One region of the Arthrobacter sp. B3I9 genome, then DNA from elsewhere that is predicted to be linked to it. Evidence: riboswitches for the same ligand, from Rfam matches in the RefSeq annotation. Region 1 holds a riboswitch; each other region holds the start of a gene.
The links. A riboswitch is a leader RNA that binds a small molecule or an ion and turns the genes downstream of it on or off. The one in region 1 is predicted to bind thiamine pyrophosphate.

Region 2: linked by a shared signal. The riboswitch ahead of thiC (phosphomethylpyrimidine synthase ThiC) and the one ahead of thiO (glycine oxidase ThiO) in region 1 are both predicted to bind thiamine pyrophosphate.
Region 3: linked by a shared signal. The riboswitch ahead of QFZ65_RS02715 (ECF transporter S component) and the one ahead of thiO (glycine oxidase ThiO) in region 1 are both predicted to bind thiamine pyrophosphate.

What each region holds. Positions count from the first base shown of each region.
Region 1 is NZ_JAUSYO010000001.1:1,474,297-1,478,460, reverse strand. It holds gene QFZ65_RS07040 (thiazole synthase) at 1-801, opposite strand, end outside; gene thiS (sulfur carrier protein ThiS) at 807-1,043, opposite strand; gene thiO (glycine oxidase ThiO) at 1,040-2,311, opposite strand; TPP riboswitch at 2,360-2,493, opposite strand; gene thiE (thiamine phosphate synthase) at 2,520-3,215, shown strand; gene QFZ65_RS07020 (ferritin-like fold-containing protein) at 3,293-3,964, opposite strand; gene QFZ65_RS07015 (RNB domain-containing ribonuclease) at 4,006-4,164, shown strand, end outside.
Region 2 is NZ_JAUSYO010000001.1:1,855,634-1,859,797, reverse strand. It holds gene QFZ65_RS08685 (amidohydrolase family protein) at 1-937, opposite strand, end outside; TPP riboswitch at 1,031-1,138, shown strand; gene thiC (phosphomethylpyrimidine synthase ThiC) at 1,133-2,968, shown strand; gene QFZ65_RS08675 (alpha/beta fold hydrolase) at 2,965-3,723, opposite strand; gene ffh (signal recognition particle protein) at 3,855-4,164, opposite strand, start outside.
Region 3 is NZ_JAUSYO010000001.1:559,424-563,587, reverse strand. It holds gene QFZ65_RS02720 (ABC transporter ATP-binding protein) at 1-1,616, opposite strand, end outside; gene QFZ65_RS02715 (ECF transporter S component) at 1,663-2,295, opposite strand; TPP riboswitch at 2,363-2,502, opposite strand; gene QFZ65_RS02710 (GAF domain-containing SpoIIE family protein phosphatase) at 2,882-4,003, shown strand; gene QFZ65_RS02705 (DUF4235 domain-containing protein) at 4,118-4,164, shown strand, end outside.

The sequences.
Region 1 (4,164 bases):
GCCTTCCATCGCGGAGGATGCCAGCGCGTGCTCGCGGCGCGGGATCCTGCCGGCCCGTCTGGCAAGCCTTCCCGCGATGACTGCGTGCTTGAAGGCCGCTCCCATCCGGGCCGGGTCCTGCGCCCGGGTCACTGCGGTGGCGAGCAGAACGGCGTCGCAACCGAGCTCCATCGCCAGGGCCGCGTCGGAGGCGGTGCCGATGCCGGCGTCCAGCACCACCGGCACGGAGGCCCTGGAGACGATCAGCTCGATGTTGTGCGGGTTGAGGATACCCAGCCCGGTGCCGATGGGTGCTCCCAGGGGCATCACCGCCGTGGCGCCAAGATTCTCCAGGCGCAGCGCCAGCACGGGGTCATCGTTGGTGTAGGCGAACACCTTGAAGCCGCGTGCCACGAGCTGCTCGGTTGCATCCACGAGTTCCACGGCGTCCGGCAGGAGGGTCTGCTCGTCGGCAATGACCTCCAGCTTCACCCAGTCCGTTTCGAGGGCTTCGCGGGCCAGTTCGGCGGTCAGCACGGCGTCCCGGGCGGTGAAACAGCCCGCCGTGTTGGGCAGCACGCGGATATTGCTCTCAACCAGCAGCTGGAACAGGGATCCCGTCTCCGCAGGTGAATAGCGCCGCATGGCCACGGTGGTCAGTTCGGTGCCTGACGCCAGGAGGGCCGCCCCGAGGCCGTGGAGGCTCGGAGCCCCGCCGGTCCCCATGATCAGCCGTGACCCAAGCTGCACGCCGTCGACGACGAACGGGTCATCGGTTCCGGTGGACGCACCCGGAGCTGCGGTGAGTGTTGTTTCTTCCATGCTTTTCAGCCTCCCTGTACTGCCGTAACCAGCTCGATGTCGTCCCCGTCGGCGAGCGCCGTGCCGTGCCACTGGCTGCGGGGCACCACCCCTGCGTTGCGGGCGACGGCGATGCCCAGCCTTCCGCCGTCCGCGGACTGCCCGTTCGGGGCCAGCGTCCGCCCGGTGACCTGGGTGACCAGGGTGCTGACGGAGGCGCCGTCGGGGACTGTGTGCTCCACGCCGTTGAGTTTGATGTTCATGGTGTGTCCTTTCTAGTGTCTGTGTGGGCCCCGGGCTGCTGCGGGTTTGGGTTCTGGGCGGAGAACCTGTCCGGCCGGAAACGGCTCCAGCGGGCGTCCGCCCGGCCGTCCAGCAGCTGCCGGCAGATCCGCGCGGCCACGGGCGTCAGCAGGATCCCGTGCCGGAAGAAGCCGGTGGCGATGGTGAGTCCCGCAACGTCGCCCGCGCCGCCCGAGGCCCGGTCCGGAACGCGGCCCAGCAAGGGGGCGTTGTCCGGGGTGGCGGGCCGCGACCGGGCGGTGGCTTCCAGCAGTTCCAGCTCCGCGACGGCAGGCAGCAGTTGCTGCGCATCGCGCAGCAACTGATAGACGCCGCCGGCAGAGACTGCACCCGGGCCGGTCGCGGTCCGCTCCCCCGGGCCGTCTTCGCGCTGGGTGGCCCCGATCACCACCGTGCCGTCCTGCCGCGGCACAATGTACACCGGCACCCCGCGGACCAGCCCGCGCACGGTGGAGCCCAGCAGCGGCCGCAGCCGGACCGGCACCCGGAGCCGAAGGATGTCGCCGTGGACCGGGCGCAGCGGCAGCCGCAGCCCGGGCGGGAGCCCGCCCAGCCCGGCAGCACCCAGGCCGTTGGCCACGATCGTCTCCCCGGCGAGGAGCTCACCTCCGCCGGCCAGGCGAACGCCGCCGACCCGTCCGTCCTGCCAGAGCAGCCCTGTGGCGCGGCGCCGCAGGGCGTGGCTTCCGCCGTCGGCAGCCAGCAGCGCCGCGATCCGGGCCAGCAGGAGGCGGGGGTCCACCTGGTGGTCGGCGGGAATGTCGAAAGCACAGGAGATGCCAGGGCTCAGCAGGGGTTCGCGGGCGCGGGCTTCACGCACCGTCAGCGGCTCCACCGTGAGGCCACAGGCCCGCTGTACGGTCCGGAGGTCCGCTAGCGCCTGCCGGTCAGCCGCGTCGGCGCCGACCGCGAGGGTCGGCGTCGTGAGGTAACCGGTTCCGGGATCCCCGGCTTCCCCGGCCACGGGCTGGAGCTGCGTGGTGGGCTGGAGCTGCGCGGCGAAGCCGGGCCAGAGCCGGGAGGACTCGAGCATCAGCTCCAGCAGGCCCTCCTCCTGGTAGTGGAGTTCACTCACCGGGGCAAGCATGCCGGCCGCGGCCCAGCTGGCCCCGGTGCCGGGGGCGTCGTCGATCAGGGCCACTGTGCGGCCCGAGCGGCGCAGCTCCCAGGCGATGCCGTGCCCGACCAAGCCTCCGCCGATCACGGCAACGTCGTAATACTGCCCCATTTGCGCGTCTTCAGCGGCGGCGCTGGCATCTTTCAGTCCGGCTGTAGTGCCGATGACGGAATCCTTCCCTACGCCGGTACTAACCGGATCAGGTCAAGCGGTCGGCTCTGATGCCCTCTCAGCCCTGGGGCGCCGGGCGCCAATGGCGCACGGTGCAGCAACGGGCTCCCGCGGTATGGGCCCAGTCTAGAGGAACTAGGCTTGTGGCATGAGCCGGAACGACGTCCACACCACCGCCCGCCTGTATCTGTGCACCGATGCCCGCAAGGACCGCGGCGACTTCGAGGCCTTCATCAATGCCGCTTTCGCCGGCGGCGTCGACATCATCCAGCTGCGGGACAAGTCCTTGGAGGCCGCCGAGGAACTTGAGCTGCTCGAGGTCCTGCACCAGGCCGCGCACCGGCACGGCCGGCTCTGGGCGGTCAACGACCGGGCGGACCTGGCCGCCCTGTCCGGCGCGCCGGTGTTCCACATCGGACAAAAGGACATCACGCTGCCCGCCGCGAGGGGCTTCCTCGGCAAGGAGGCCGTCATCGGTCTCTCCACCCATAGCCCCGAACAGGTCGACGCCGCCATCGCCGCTTCCCCGGGCCGCAGCGGGCTGGACTACTTCTGCGTCGGACCCCTCTGGGCCACGCCCACCAAGCCGGGGCGCGCCGCCGTCGGGCTGGAGCTGGTCCGGTACGCCGCGGACGCGATCCGCCGCGCGGAGGAGGCCAGCATCGGCAAGGTGGACGGCGTGGTGCCCTGGTTCGCCATCGGCGGCATCGACCTGGGAAACGTGGAGCAGGTGGTGCAGGCAGGTGCCCGCCGCATCGTGGTGGTCCGCGCCATCACCGAGGCCGATGATCCCGAGGCCGCCGCCCGTGCCCTGCTCGCGGCCCTCGACGCCGCGGACGTCTAAAACCCGCGGACGTCTGACGCCGACCGGCGGACGCCGGCGGATGCAGGCAGGCCGCAGGCCGGCCTCTGGCGGGGCCGTTACCCGGCCAGCCCCAGCTGCGTCATCCGGAGTGAGTGACTGGCCGCGAGCTGGGCCGTCAGTTCCCTGACCAGCTCACGGAACGGCTCCCCGTCCAGTCCGGCCAGTCCGCTGAGGAACGCGTGCTCAAAGCTGACCCGCCGGGCCTGCGCCAGGACCTCCCCCAGCAGCCGCCTCGCCCACAGGGCAAGCCGCGAAGCCAGCCTGGGGTCATCCGCAAGGGCCGCCGTCAGCCGGTCCCGCAGCAGGGACGTGACCTCCTTGTCGGCCTGGATCCGTTCAGCCAGCTCCCGGGTCGGCGTGTCGACGTAGCCGGCGACGGCGCGGTAGAAGTCGGCGGAGACCGTGTCGATCACGTACGCCTTCATGAGCGCCTCAAACCAGTCGGCCGGACGGGTGCGCTGATGGAAGTGGTCCACGGAAGGCTGGAAGGGCAGCATGGCCACCTCCGGATCCCTGCCCATGTCATCCAGCCGTGCGCTGACCTGTTCGTAATGCTGGAATTCGATCACGGCGATCCTGCCCAGCACGGCGCGCTCATGCAGGGTGGGCGCGTAGCGGGCGTCGGAAGAGAGGCGTTCGAAGGCGGAGAGCTCGCCATAGGCCAGCACGCCCAGCAGATCCCCCACAAAGCTGTTGTAGCGGGCAGGATCAGCCGGTGATGTGCTCATGATCCAAGACTAATAGCGCATTTCGGGCTAACCTGATTTTCGTGTCCCATCATCGCCTGACCCCCAGCATCCACCGGCAGGAGAACCAGCTCGCCCTGGCGCTCACCGCGCTGCGCACCACGCTGGAGCTGCCCGGGCCGTTCCCCGAGGACGTGCTCCGGGAAGCGAAGGAGGCCGTGGACGCGCATGAGCTGCCGGAG
Region 2 (4,164 bases), 380 kb from region 1:
AGGACGCGGCGTCGAGGGCGGCCGCAGCCGGAAGTCCGGCCGAGTGCAGCGCCAGGACTTCATCGACAATCCGCCCGTGCTTGATGACGCTGCCTGCATCCGTTCCGGCGTAGATCCGTACTCCCGCCTCGTATGCCTCCTGAATCCGCTCGCCCCGGCGCTCCCAGAGCAAACGCATGTGGGCGGCGTAGCGGGGGAATTTGGCCTCGGCCTGCGCCGCGATCTGCGGGAAGGTTGCGATGTTGATCAGCGTGGGCACGACCGGCACGCTTTGCTCCACGAAGCGCGGCAGGTGCCGCGGGAGCAGGCCGGTCGCATGCTCGATGCAGTCGATGCCGGCGTCGAGCATGTCGTCCAGCGTGTCCTCCGCAAAGCAGTGCGCCGTGACCCTTGCGCCCTCGTCATGGGCCGCCTGCACAGCGTCCCTGAGCGCCCGGGCCGGAAAGCTGGGGGCGAGGTCTCCGGCGTCGCGGTCGATCCAGTCCCCCACCAGCTTGACCCACCCGTCGCCGGCCCGGGCCTGCTTGCGAACGGCTTCCACCAGATCCTCCGGCTCCACTTCGACGGCGAACCCGCGGAGGTAGCGCCGGGTTCTCGCGATGTGCCGGCCGGAGCGGATGATGCGCGGCAGGTCTTCCCGGCGCTGCAGCCAGCGGGTATCGTGCACGGCGCCGGCGTCCCTCACGAGCAGGGTGCCGGCGTCGCGGTCGGTGAGTGCCTGCGCCTCGGCCACCGCGTCCGGAACGTCTCCGCCAGGGCCGAGGCCGATGTGGCAGTGCGCGTCAACCAGTCCTGGGATGACCCATCCGTCCAGCACGCGGTCCGCCGCGGCGGCGGGACGGTGGGACGTCAGGATCCCGCCGACGGACCAGAGCCCGCGGCGTTCCCGGTCCGGTCCGGTGAGGACGGGACCGCTGAACTCGATGATGCTGCTCATGCATCCAGCCTAATCCGCCGGACGTTCCGGCCGCCCGGCGCAAGGCTTTGCTGCCCCTGACAGCGCCTGCCCGCCACGCTGTGGTAGCTTCGTCTACGACCACACGGGTGCCCCTGCAGGGGCTGAGATCGGGCTGAAGCAGCCTGCGACCGTTGAACCTGTCCGGGTAATGCCGGCGAAGGAAGTGAGTATTCCGTGAATACGCCATTGACACAGCACAGCCCTGTCCAAAACCAGCCGGTCCAAAACCAGCCTGTCCGGGATGAGGCCGTGGGCACCACCCAGTCACTGAAGGCCCACTCGCTGGCCTTCGCCACCGACCCAGAACACGGCATCCGCGTTCCGGTGACCGAGATCGCCCTGGCGGACTCCCCCGGAGGAGCCCGCAATGACCCGTTCCGGGTCTACCGCACCGCGGGCCCTGGAAGCGATCCGGTCCGGGGTTTGGAGCCCCTCCGTACGCCATGGATCGAAGCCCGGGCGGACACCGAACCCTATGCCGGCCGGCAGCGGGACCTGCTCGACGACGGAAAATCCGCCGTGCGCCGGGGTGCCGCTTCCGCCGAGTGGCGGGGGCTTCGCCCGGTGCCGCGCCGCGCGCTCCAGGGCCGGACGGTGACGCAGATGCGCTACGCCCGGGACGGGATCATCACCCCGGAGATGCGGTTCGTGGCGCTGCGGGAGAATTGTGACGTCGAGCTGGTCCGCAGCGAGGTGGCCGCGGGCCGCGCCATCATCCCCAGCAACGTCAACCATCCCGAATCCGAGCCGATGATCATCGGGAAGGCCTTCCTGGTGAAGATCAACGCCAACATCGGCAATTCGGCGGTGACCAGTTCGATCGCCGAAGAAGTCGACAAACTCCAGTGGGCGACGCAATGGGGCGCGGACACCGTCATGGACCTCTCCACCGGGGACGACATCCACACCACCAGGGAGTGGATCATCCGCAACTCCCCCGTCCCCATCGGAACCGTCCCGATTTACCAGGCCCTGGAGAAGGTCAACGGTCAAGCGAACGAACTCACGTGGGAGATTTTCCGCGACACTGTGATCGAACAGTGCGAGCAGGGCGTGGACTACATGACCATTCACGCCGGGGTGCTGCTGCGCTATGTGCCTCTGACCGCCAACCGGGTCACCGGAATAGTGTCGCGCGGCGGTTCCATCATGGCGGGCTGGTGCCTGGCGCACCACGAGGAGAACTTCCTGTACACCCACTTCGACGAGCTCTGCGAGATTTTTGCCAAGTACGACGTCGCGTTCTCACTGGGCGACGGCCTGCGGCCCGGAGCGACGGCGGACGCCAACGATGCTGCGCAGTTCGCCGAGCTGGACACCCTCGCCGAACTGACGCAGCGGGCCTGGGAGTTCGACGTGCAGGTCATGGTGGAAGGCCCGGGGCATGTCCCGTTCCATCTGGTCCGGGAGAATGTCGAGCGGCAACAGGAGCTTTGCAAGGGCGCCCCCTTTTACACGCTCGGACCGCTGGTGACGGACATCGCTCCCGGCTATGACCACATCACCTCCGCGATCGGCGCTACGGAGATCGCCCGGTACGGCACCGCCATGCTTTGCTACGTCACGCCCAAGGAGCACCTGGGGTTGCCGAACAAGGACGACGTGAAGACCGGGGTGATCACCTACAAGATCGCCGCCCATGCGGCCGACCTGGCCAAGGGCCACCCCGGGGCGCACGAGCGCGATGATGCCCTGTCCAAGGCCCGCTTTGAATTCCGCTGGCGTGACCAGTTCGCGTTGTCGCTGGACCCCGTGACGGCGGAAGCGTTCCACGACGAGACGCTGCCCGCGGAACCGGCCAAGACGGCGCATTTCTGCTCGATGTGCGGGCCCAAGTTCTGTTCCATGCGGATCAGCCAGGACATCCGCAAGGAATACGGCTCTGCTGATTCGCAGGCCGCTCTGGCCTCCATGGCGGCCGGGATGCGGGCCAAGAGCAGCGAGTTCCTCGCCTCGGGCGGCAAGGTCTACCTGCCGGAACCTTCCCTTGGCGGACCCGCAGCCGGCTAAGACGCCTGGGCGTGCCGGCGCCGGCCGACGTCGGCGATGAAGGACCGGATGACCCGGTCGCCCTCGCTGGAATCCTGCGGCCGGTGCCCGCCCGGCGCGACGCGGTGCAGGGCGCCGGTCTCACGAAGGTAGCCGGCGATTTCCTCATAAAGCGGCTCCCAGCCGCCGGTCAGGACCAGTGTGGGCACGCCGGGGACGATCTGCAGGGGTGCTTCCCACGAGGGTGCCTGCAGCCTCAGCCGCCTGGCCTCGCGCTGTTGTTCAACGGTCGGTCCCGCGGAGGGTGCACTTGGGCCGTCCGCCGGGCCCGAGGCCGCAAAGGCCCTGCGCACGTACTCCGCCTGGAAATCGTCGTCCGCCAGATGCTGCCGGACGTCGAAGAGCGGCTGCATCATGGCCAGGTGCGCGGCCGTGGCAGGAAGTTCCGCGGTGAGTGAGAGGCAGGCCGGTTCAACGAGGGTGAGCGACTGCACCAGGTCCGGCCGCTCGACCGCGGCCATCATGGCCGCGACGGCACCCTGGGAATGTGCCACGACGTGTCCCCCGGCCTCACCCCGGCCGTCGTCGGCGAGGGCGTCCAGCACAATGGCGGTGTCGATGCCGAAGTCGGACTCCACGGGCTCGGCGACCGCGTCAAACCCATGCCTGCGCAGGAACAGCGCGTCATAGTCGAGCGCCATTCCGTGCTGTTTCGGCCACGCCGCGGCGCCGAAGCTGCCGGCCCCATGGACGAAAATTACGCGCTGCTTGAACATGCTCCAACCCTAGGGCACAGGCCCGTCAATGGTGGGACCCGACATAGCGGACGCGTCCCGGTTCGCCGCGTCCGGGTGCGGACGCGTCCCGGTTCGGCGCGCCGCCGGCGTCCGGCCCGGCGGCCCGGTACCTACTTGCTGCCGCCGAGGAACTTGTCGAAGCCCTTGGGAAGGTTCAGCTGGGAGGGATCGAAGTCACCGCCCTGCTGGCCGAAGGAGGCGCCCGTGGGCAGGGCCTTGGCACCGGCGGCACGCCGCGCCTCCGCCTCCTTCAGCTCCTGCGCGGCTTTGGCCGGGTTGCCCGAGCGGGCCTTTTTCTTGGGAGCATTCTTGGCACCCTTGCGGGCTCCCCCTCCACCCATCCCGGGCATCCCCGGCATCCCCGGCATTCCGCCGCCGGCCGCCATCTTCTTCATCATCTTCTGGGCCTGGCCGAAGCGC
Region 3 (4,164 bases), 910 kb from region 1:
ACGGCGGTGAATTCCGCGTCGTGGGTGACGGACACAACCGCGGTGCCGGCGTCGAGAAGCTCGGAGAGGAAGGAGGCGAGCTCGGCCCAGGTGTTGGCGTCCTGTCCGAAGGTGGGCTCGTCCAGCACCAGCACCTGAGGATGGGCGGCGAGCACGGTGGCCACCGAGAGCCTGCGCTTTTCGCCGCCGGAGAGCGTATAGGGGTTGGCGTCCACCAGTTCGGTCAGCCGGAGCCGCTCCAGCAGTTCATCCACGCGTTCCTCGCCACGGCCCAGGTGCCGTGGGCCGAACGTCAACTCATCGAGCACCCGGCCGGTCACGAACTGGTGTTCCGGCTCCTGGAAAACCGTTCCAATCCGCGAAATCAGCTGCTGCGCCTTCCACTTGTACGGATCGATCCCCGCCCCGGCGCTCAGCTCCACTGTTGCGGAGACGGCTCCGGATACCGGGGCCAGCAGGCCGGCCAGGGTCAGGGCAAACGTCGACTTCCCGGAGCCGTTGGGGCCCGTGATGGTCAAGGCCTCGCCGGCGCGCACGTGGGCGGTCAGGCCGGACTGCACGGGCAGCGGGGGGATGGCCCGGAATCCCCCGCGCAGACCGGAGCGGCGGGCGTGTTCGCGGGAGACGGCCAGGTTCTCGGCAGCCATCAACAGCGTCCCGGGCTCGTGCTCCGCGGGCGTACCCAGCGCCGGCGTACCCAGCGCGGTCGAACCAACCGCCGGCGTACCCAGCGCGGGCGAACCAAGCGAGCCGTGAACGGCCCTGGCCGGCCGTGCGCGGGTCTGCGGCACGTAGCCCGGGACCCAGACGCCCGCTGCGGTGAGCATGTCCCGGGCCTGCGCGAGCACCCGGTCGGGCGGACCGTCAATCAGTACGGCGGGTTCGGTCGCGGAGCCGGGCTGGAGGACCACTATCCGGTCCACTGTGTCCTTCCACACCGCCACCCGGTGCTCCACCACCACAAGCGTGGCTCCAGTCTTCTCCAGGCAGCGGCCCACCGCGTCCCGGACTTCCAGGACACCCGCGGGGTCGAGGTTGGCAGTGGGTTCGTCCAGCAGGATAAGACCTGGCCGCATTGCCAGGATCCCGGCCAAGGCCAGGCGCTGCTTCTGGCCGCCGGACAGGGCCGACGTCGGATGGTCCAGCGGCAGCCCGCCGAGCCCGACGTCGTCGAGCGCTTCCCGGACCCGGGGCCAGATCTCCGCCGGGGGCACCGACAGGTTTTCCGCGCCGAACGCGACGTCATCGCCGAGCCTGGAAAGCACCACCTGGGTCTCGGGGTCCTGCTGCACCAGCCCGGACCGGCCCCGCTGCGCCCGGGGCGCGGCACCGTCGATGTGCAGGATGCCGGTTTCGTCCGCATCGTCCACGGCGGCCCCGGCGGCCCCCGCGGAAGTGTCACCGGCGGCCCCGCCGGAATTGTCGCCGAGGACCCCCGCGAGGGCGTGGAGCAGCGTCGACTTGCCCGAGCCCGAGGGCCCCAGCAGCAGCACGCGTTCCCCGGGGTTGATGTCGAGGTCCAGGGCGTTAACAGCAGGCCGGGACCGGCCCGCGTGCCGCCAGCCCCAGCCCCGGGCGGCGACCCGGGCCGGCCGGACGTGGCTGGTGAAGGTCATAATCCGCGAGCCGTCCTCACTGGTCCCGTCAGGAGCATTGCCGTCTTCAGGAGAACACGGGCTCCGTGGCGGCCTTGCGGGAGGCGAACGAGCTCAGCACCCCGGTCTTCGCCAGGCCGCGGGTGGCGAGCCAGGAAAGCCCGCCGGCGATGACCGCACCGGAGATGGCCGTGAAGATGATGTAGGCAAGCTTGTCCCCGCCGGCATAGGCGATGTTCCAGCCCCAGGGCAGGAAGGAATCGTTGAGTCCGCAGAAGAGCCCGGCACCGGCACCGGCCAGCAGGGACGCGGGCAGATTGAACTTCCTGTAGACCAGGGCGGCAAACACCAGTTCCGCGCCGAGTCCCTGCAGGACGCCCGAGATCAGCACGGTCGTTCCGTACTGGGATCCCATGATCAGCTCACCGGTTGCGGCAACGGCCTCGCAGAAGAGGGCGGCCCCCGGCTTGCGGACAATGAGCATGCCCAGGACGGCGGGGATCATCCAGCCGCCCGCATAGAGGCCGGTCAGCGGCGGGTACAGCGCGTTGACCGGAGCCGAAATCAGGTTTGCGCCCTGGGACCAGGCCCAGAAGATGACGCCGCCGGCCACGGCGATCAGTGCGGCCACCACAATGTCCACGACGCGCCAGTTGTAGTTGCGCCGGGTGATGCCTTGATGGGTAGAAATGCCAGTCATGTCGTCCTCCTGAGGAACAGGAGGGGAGGGTACTCGGCCGGTCGCGGCTTCCGCCGCTCCGCCGGGCACTCTGAGAAGCTCGACTCCCTTGCGCCGGTACTAACCGGATCAGGTTCGAGGGTCTGCGGCTGTCCGCACTCTCAGCGCCCACCGATGGTCCCTGGATTCCTCCAGTTGGCCGACGGCGGCGCTCCCCTGTCGTATTTAAGATCACCCTTATGGGCGCTGTCAGTTTACACCCGGACGGCCGGGTTGCCTGCGGGTGGCCGTTCCAACGCCCGGGGCGCCGGGGGGGGGTTGGACGCTTGTTCAAAGCCGCCCTGGTCACAGAGCGGAGTGGTGCGCCGGCGGGGCCCCGATCGGCGGTAGGGTAGCCCTGACCGGCGTACTGCTGGTCGGCGCCGGCCTTTGTTATTTGAGTGTGGGTATGGTCGAGCGCTGAATGACACTGTGTGACCCAAAGACGGCCTGACCGTTCAGATGCGAAGGACTTATGACGACCACGGGCGACCGAACTCAACCTCAATTCGATGGGGTTGAAGCCCCGGAGTGGGCACGGTTGGAAGACGTGTCCAGAACGCGCCTTTTGGACACCCCTCCAGAGGAACGCTTTGACCGGATCACGCGGCTGGCCCAAGGGCTCTTTGGCGTCAGCGGGGCCAGTATTTGCCTTCTCGGCGAGAACCGGCAGTACCTGAAATCGTTCGTTGGTCCCCTCTCCCGCGAGTCGGAACGTCCCGGAACCTTCTGCACGGAGACGATTAAGTCCCCGAAAACGATGATCGTCGAAAACGCCCTTACCGACGAACGTTTCAAGCAGAGTCCGTTCGTGACGGGCTATCCCCACATCCAGTTCTACGCTGGTTGCCCCCTTACCGGGCCTGGCGGAACCCATGTCGGAGTGTTCTGCATCATCGACCAGTCGCCCAGGACGTTCAGTGCAGAACAGCAAAAGATTCTCGAGGACCTGACCGCGATCATCCAGCGGGAGATGAACCTCTCATGGGACATCGACAACGGCGCCCGCGTCCAACGCGCCCTGCTGCCAGCCACCCCCCTTGCTCCTGCAGGGTACTCGCTGGGCACCTGCTTCTACCCGGCATTCGGGCTCAGCGGAGACTTCTACGACCTCGGCACCACGCCGTCCGGGCTATTCCGGGTCACCGTCGGCGACGCCATGGGCAAGGGCATTGGGCCGGGACTTGTCGCCGGAACGGTCGGGGCCGCCTTCGCGCGCACCGGCTGGCATGCCGACCCGTCCCGCATCTTTGAGGATGTAGCGGAAAACCTCGATGAGACGCTGGCACGGCTTGGGTCCTACGCCACGGTCTTCCACGCGGCAATCGACCCGGTGACCGGTGTGGGCCGCTACGCGGATGCCGGCCAGGGACTGAGCTATATCCTGCGTGCCGACAACACCATCGAGCGCCTCTCCCCCACCGGTCCGCCTCTGGGACTGGTCCCCGGCCCGAATTGGGACACGCAGACCTTTACGCTGGACCCCGGGGACGCCATCCTGGTTCCGACGGACGGTCTCCTGGACCTGCACGGCGGCGATCTGGGCCGGCTCGCCGCCGCGATCGCTGACCTCCGGGGGGACGTCGATCCGGCCGCGGCCGTCAGGGAACTTTGCGACCGGCGGGGAAAGCGCGTCCTGCTCGACGACATCACGGCGGTCCTTCTCCGGCGAGACACCCAATCGGCCTGAGGCCGGCCGCCGGACTGCAGCTGCTCGGCGGCGCCGCGGCGGACGGCCATTCCGTCCGGGACAGGGACGCTAGGCTAGGAGAAGCCTTGTCCCATTCCTGAAGGAGTACGACGAATGAACATCTTCATCAAGCTGCTCGGCACCGGCATCAGCCTGCTCGC